Regions from separate parts of the Nostoc sp. DedSLP04 genome, predicted to be linked through region 2. Evidence: predicted binding sites of a transcription regulator. Region 2 holds the regulator's gene; each other region holds the start of a gene.
The links. The regulator HrcA, encoded in region 2, represses chaperone genes, less so after heat shock. The targets are predictions, from matches to a motif close to TTAGCACTCNNGANTCNNGAGTGCTAA.

Region 1 (2,279 bases), on a different contig from region 2:
GGACTTGTTCCACAAAAGTATATCCGTCCATTTCCGGCATCATCACATCGCAGATGATCATGTCTGGAACATCTTGCTCTAAAATTTCCAGAGCTTCACGTCCATTTTCAGCGGTGATGACTTCATATCCCCGGAATTCCAAGTAATCCTTCACCAGCAAGATGAGGTTAGGGTCATCATCAATCAATAGAAGTCGTTTGTGATCTTTCATGCTGGGCTCTTTCATAGCAGTGGCACTTGTCGCGCTTCGGTCCATCAAAGTCTTGAATATTTATCCTCTATGGTGGGTTATTCGAGATGTTGTCCTTTTCCTACTTAACTTGCCTTTGCTGTCTCGAAGTCTCAAAAATGCCGAGCACTTTCAATAGACTAGTAGCTCGATAGCAAAAGTCCAGCAAGGATACGTATAGCAGTAGTATCTATAATGCGCTATTATATATCGCTTTGAAAGGGGCGGGGTAAAAAACACTGATTAAATAATAATCTTTCGGACTCACAAGTAAGTATTGGCTTAAAGATGACCCTACCTCAAAACCAACCCGCACTTTCTTAAAGCCTACTGCTATACCATATCCTTTCGTTGTTAAGCCTCTATGAGGTGTTCACAAGAAACTAGGGAAGTTTCAGGCAAAAGATGGATTGAAAACGCATATTCTTCTACCACCTTATTACCTATTCAGTGTTCTCGGACGATCCGCAGAGTAACTTCCGGGTTTGCTTGGCGATACCAGACACCATCAGGGTAAATCACCATTATGGATCTAGAACCAGAAACACGCAAGCAGTTGGCTTTAGTTTTATAGACGCAAATAGAATGACTTTAGTACGGCTCATCGAGTTTTAAATCTTTAAGTCGCTTTTTTAAGTAATCCCAGAATTCCAGACTAGCTCGTTTTGAGCAGCAATTGCCTGGTCAGCGCAAATAAAAATGTCTCGCTGAATTTTTGCAAGTCCTAAACTTTCTACACAATTACTCAGGGTCTCATGTTCCAAAGATTGAGTTTTTTTAGGGATTTGATGGTTGGACTGGATCGCTGTCACTGTATTGTTACTCATCGAGTGGCTCCCTGATTACAGTTCCATAACAATTTGCAAGCTTTGCAAATAAAGTTGACTGGAGAGTAGGGAATGGGGAATAGGGAAGAATTTTCATAACTCTTAATTCTCCACTCCCTACTCTCTTCGTAACTTACAGAACAAAACCCGCAAGGTATAAATAATTAAGCATTTATACTTAAGTACATCTATGACCTTCTAGTTCGGGAACCCGTACTCAAGGCATTCTTGCCATTGGACGCCAATTTTCGGTAAATTAGCACTCAGGAGTTGAGAGTGCTAAACTCTGGAGAAAATAATTATGGCAGCTTTATCTCTAAGCGTTTCTACAGTTAAACCTTTAGGCGATCGCGTTTTCGTAAAAGTGAGCGCCTCTGAGGAGAAGACCGCAGGTGGTCTGTATTTGCCCGATACCGCCAAGGAAAAGCCCCAAGTAGGGGAAGTAGTGGCTCTTGGCCCTGGCAAGCGTAATGACGACGGAAACCGTCAGGAATTAGAAATTAAAGTCGGCGATAAGGTGCTGTACTCTAAGTACGCTGGCACTGACATCAAGCTCGGCACTGAAGAATATGTACTGCTTTCTGAAAAAGATATTTTAGCAGTTGTTATCTAGTGGTCATTGGTCATTAGTCATTAGCCAATGACAAAGGACAAATGACAAATGACGTAGATGCCCTCCGGGCGGCTTCCCGAAGGGTAGAACAAAAGACAAATGACAAATGACAAAGGACAACTAACAATAAATTATGGCAAAGCGCATTATCTACAACGAAAACGCCCGTCGCGCCTTAGAACGAGGCATTGACATCCTGGCTGAGGCTGTAGCTGTTACCCTTGGCCCCAAAGGTCGTAACGTAGTCCTAGAAAAGAAGTTTGGCGCACCGCAAATCGTCAATGACGGTGTAACGATCGCCAAAGAAATCGAATTAGAAGACCACATTGAAAACACTGGTGTAGCTCTGATTCGTCAAGCTGCTTCTAAGACCAATGATGCTGCGGGCGATGGTACTACCACCGCTACCGTATTAGCTCATGCGATCGTCAAAGAAGGCTTGCGGAACGTTGCAGCTGGTGCTAACGCGATTTCACTGAAGCGTGGTATTGACAAAGCTGCCAGCTTCCTGGTAGAAAAAATTGCTGAACACGCCCGTCCAGTGGAAGATTCCAAAGCCATTGCCCAAGTTGGTGCGATCTCGGCTGGTAACGACGAAGAAGTTGGTCAG
Region 2 (2,279 bases):
GTTATGCCACCACGGCATCCGCTCTGCCCAAATGTGCCAGTGGTTGATTGCTCAAGGTTTTACAAATGTGCAAAATATTTCGGGTGGTATTGATGCCTATTCCCAATTAGTAGACTCTTCAATTCCCCAGTATTAGCTTCTGCTCGGATACATCATTCAGATGGAACTTACTCTTCCATCTGAATTTTGCTATGCTAAACATAGAAGTACATCTATTTAGAGGCTTGCCGGAAAGTTTGAAATTTGGGCATCACCTACATCTGCATAAAAATGTTGGATTGCTCTAAATTACAGTTCGGCAGTAACCCCTGAAGAAAATACGTATCTAATAATACTGTTGCAAGCATAAATTTATGCAAAAGTACGGTTAGAAAAAAGCATCGGAGGGGTACATTATAACTAGCAGCTTTTGCAAAAAAATTGAGCTACTAGTTCAACCCTAATCTTAAAAAATGCTTTGTATATAAACTTTAAAAATACTTATCATAATATAGTTATATAATTTGATATCTTAATAAATTATTAATATTTTCTGTTTCGATTAAATCCACAAATTTCTTGAGAGTTTGATTAAAATCTGCCTTCAGCAAAACATACCATAATGGAAGTTCAGTTAACAAATCGACAACAGCATATACTTTGGGCAACGGTACGTCACTACATTGCTACGGCAGAGCCAGTTGGTTCAAAGGCTTTGGTTGAGGAGTACGATCTGGGTGTAAGCTCGGCGACAATTCGCAATGTCATGGGTGTTTTAGAAAAGTCTGGATTGCTCTACCAACCACACGCTTCTGCTGGACGTGTACCTTCAGATTCGGGCTATCGCATTTATGTTGACCAGCTAATTACGCCTTCTCTGTGGTCGCGCAGCGTGTCGCAGACAGACGCTACGCGGAGCTTGCTTCCACAAAGTGCTACGGAAATTTTAGGGCGAGAAGTAGAGGTGGCATTGCAAAAGCAGCTACAGTGGCAAGATCGGAGTTTAGAAACCCTACTGCAAGGAGCCGCGCAGATTTTAGCAACCTTGAGTGGTTGTATTAGCTTGATTACTATACCGCAAACGACCACAGCGCTATTGCGACATCTGCAATTAATGCAAATTGAAGCCGGACGGATCATGCTGATTGTGGTGACAGATGGTTATGAGACACATTCTAAATTGATGGATTTGTCGCTAACACCAGAAGAAAGCCAACGGGATTCAGAGGTAATAGATCGCGAGTTGCAGATTGTTTCTAACTTTTTGAATAGTCACCTGCGGGGGCGAAGTCTGTTGGAATTAGGCCACCTCAACTGGAGCGAACTAGATCAAGAATTCCAACGCTACGGGGAATTTTTGAAAAACTCAGTTGCCGAATTGACTCGTCGCACTCTTGCACCGACTGCAACCCAAATTATGGTTCGGGGTGTGTCAGAAGTTTTGCGCCAGCCAGAATTTTCCCAGTTACAGCAAGTACAAACAATTATCCACCTGCTGGAAGAAGAACAAGACCAACTGTGGCGATTAATATTTGAAGAACCAGAACTAGAGGATGGTGGAAAACCAAAAGTAACGGTTCGCATTGGCGCAGAAAATCCATTAGAACCGATACGCACCTGCACCTTGATTTCTTCTAACTATCGCCGAGGTTCGATACCCGTAGGAAGTGTAGGAGTTTTGGGGCCAACGCGTCTAGATTATGAAAGTGCGATCGCAGTAGTAGCATCTGCTGCTGATTATCTCTCAGAAGCTTTCAGTTATTTCAATCCTTAATTAGCGGTTAATCTTTAGGAACAAGCCGCTACGCCTCTAGGGGAGGAAACAATACCACATAGCAAGCACATAGCCGTATTTGTAACGGCAAAATCAATAATTAATACTACTTAAATCTTTCATGCTTAGAAAAATTGCCTTTAGTCTACTGTGGCTGGGATTTGTTGTCTATGGTTTTTTTCTCGCACCTCCTGAGCAACCTGGTACATTCGAGTTAATTAAAAACCTTTCTATTGGCCAGTGGCAAGGCGTTAACCCGTTAGTCATAGCATTATTCAACCTCATGGGCATCTGGCCTCTTATTTACAGCGCAGTAGTCTTTATTGATGGTAGAGGACAAAAAATACCTGCTTGGCTGTTTGCTACTGTCTCTTTCGGAGTTGGTGCTTTTGCATTGTTGCCGTACTTAGCCTTTAGAGAACCAAATAATAAATTTGTCGGTAAAAAGAATACCTTGCTCAAGCTGTTAGATTCTCGTGTGACTGGGGTTGTCTTGATGGTAGCCACGGTTATTCTAGCTGTCTAT
Region 3 (2,279 bases), on a different contig from region 2:
CAAGCAACTAAGGCTGTTGGCGTATCCTTTGCCAGACTGTAAAGCCCAAAAGTAGGATAATACTACTGGCGGTTGTCAGCATCACAGCCAAACTCATACCTTGTATTCTCATCGCTAGCAAGTTGAAAACTAAGGTAATTGACCAAAGGGTAAACGCAGCATGGCGCTGGGAGAGTCCCCAAGCAAGTAAGCGGTGGTGCAGGTGGTCTTTGCCAGGAGTACTCAGAGGGTTATTTCCTGCTAGTAGCCGCCGCACAAATACTTGAGTGGTATCTAGCACCGGTAATAATAGAAATAAAACCGTGGGAATTAGCGCATAAATTGTGTTTTGTTGCAGTTTCCCTAAAATACTAGTTGCTGCCAACACATAACCAAAAAAGTATGCTCCGGCATCACCCATAATAATTCGTGATGGATGGAAATTATGGCGCAAAAATCCTAGTGCAGCACCTCCCAAAGCTGCGAGGACTAAGATTGCCGCAGCACGATTGTTAAATTGAGCTGCAACGCCCAATAAACTCATGGCGGTTATAAAGCTAATTCCTCCTGCCAAGCCATCCATACCATCCATCAAATTGATGGCGTTGGTAATCCCTACTACCCATAGTACTGTTAGCAACATGGACAGAAGTGAATCGATGGGAGTGCCAAACAGGACTTTGACACTGATACCATTAGCTACCAGCAAAAGTGCCGTGACAATTTGCGCCCACAATCGCACAGAGGGCGGTAAGCCAAACTGATCGTCAATAAAGCCCACCAGGACTAATATCGAACCCCCCAACAGAATAGTGAGCACCTGAGCCAATACGTTTTGGAGTTCGATCGGTCGTAAAAGGCTAGCTAGTACCAGCGCAGCAATCACGCCCGCGTAGATAGCCAGCCCCCCTGCATTGGGTAAAGGTTCTCGGTTGAGTCGCCGTGCGTTGGGTTGGTCAGCCCAACCTACCCGCAAGGCGAATTTTCGTACTGTCGGAATTAAACGCCAAGTTACAAGCCAAGCCAAGAGGAACGTAAATACTACTGCCAACCAGCCGGTGCCGCTAGGGTCGGCAATACCAAGGGACTTAAGGGAGTTGTCTAGATTCATCTCCCAATTCAAGCATTACTGCCAGTATCTAATATGAGCATCACCTGTATATTAATCAATTTTTTTATTTCCATTTGTAACTTGAGCCGCTTGAGAGATTAGCACTCTGGCGCTGTGAGTGCTAAATTGTCTAATGGAAGCGCTGGAGAAATCAAACATGGCGAAAATTATTGCATTTGACGAGGAATCGCGGCGATCTCTAGAAAGGGGTGTTAACGCCCTTGCCGATGCCGTAAAAATCACCTTGGGGCCCAAAGGTCGCAATGTCCTTTTAGAGAAAAAATTTGGCGCACCTCAAATTGTCAACGATGGTATCACTGTTGCCAAGGAAATTGAATTAGAAGATCCTTTGGAAAATACTGGTGCAAGACTCATCCAGGAAGTGGCCTCAAAAACTAAAGATGTCGCTGGAGATGGGACAACCACCGCCACAGTTTTAGCACAAGCCTTAATTAGAGAAGGTTTGAAGAACGTTGCGGCAGGTAGTAACCCTGTGAGCTTGAGACGCGGGATCGACAAAACTATTGAGGCATTGGTAGAAGAAATTGCCAAAATAGCCAAGCCAGTAGAAGGAAGTGCGATCGCTCAAGTTGCCACTGTTTCTGCTGGTAACGATGAAGAAGTTGGTCAAATGTTAGCTCAAGCAATGGAAAAAGTCACCAAAGATGGTGTAATTACCGTTGAAGAATCTAAATCCCTGACAACTGAACTAGAAGTAGTTGAGGGGATGCAGATTGACAGGGGTTATATTTCTCCCTACTTCGTCACCAACAACGAACGGCAAATCGTCGAATTTGAAAACGCCCGAATCTTGGTGACAGATAAAAAAATCAGCAGCATCCAAGATTTAGTGCCAATTTTAGAAAAAGTTGCCCGTTCTGGTCAGCCTTTGCTAATTATCGCTGAAGATGTCGAAGGTGATGCTTTGGCAACTTTGGTGGTGAACAAAGCGCGCGGTGTACTAGCTGTAGCTGGAATTAAAGCGCCTGGGTTTGGCGATCGCCGCAAAGCTTTGTTAGAAGATATTGCGATTCTCACCGATGGACAGTTGATTTCTGAAGAAATCGGTTTAAGCTTGGATACGGCTGCTTTAGAAGCGTTGGGAACTGCCCGCAAAATCACCATTGACAAAGAAAACACCACAATTGTTGCTGGTAGTGTCACCAAGCCAGAGGTACAAAAGCGGATT

Region 1: the regulator HrcA is predicted to act here: its motif matches at 1,313-1,339, upstream of groES (co-chaperone GroES).
Region 3: the regulator HrcA is predicted to act here: its motif matches at 1,189-1,215, upstream of groL (chaperonin GroEL).

The regions. Positions count from the first base shown of each region.
Region 1 is NZ_JAVRCL010000002.1:73,753-76,031, reverse strand. It holds gene RMX89_RS01445 (response regulator transcription factor) at 1-256, opposite strand, end outside; gene RMX89_RS01440 (hypothetical protein) at 862-1,056, opposite strand; gene groES (co-chaperone GroES) at 1,358-1,669, shown strand; gene groL (chaperonin GroEL) at 1,803-2,279, shown strand, end outside.
Region 2 is NZ_JAVRCL010000025.1:4,543-6,821, reverse strand. It holds gene RMX89_RS16025 (rhodanese-like domain-containing protein) at 1-136, shown strand, start outside; gene hrcA (heat-inducible transcriptional repressor HrcA) at 602-1,753, shown strand; gene RMX89_RS16015 (DUF2834 domain-containing protein) at 1,875-2,279, shown strand, end outside.
Region 3 is NZ_JAVRCL010000049.1:18,259-20,537, reverse strand. It holds gene RMX89_RS24140 (MraY family glycosyltransferase) at 8-1,090, opposite strand; gene groL (chaperonin GroEL) at 1,248-2,279, shown strand, end outside.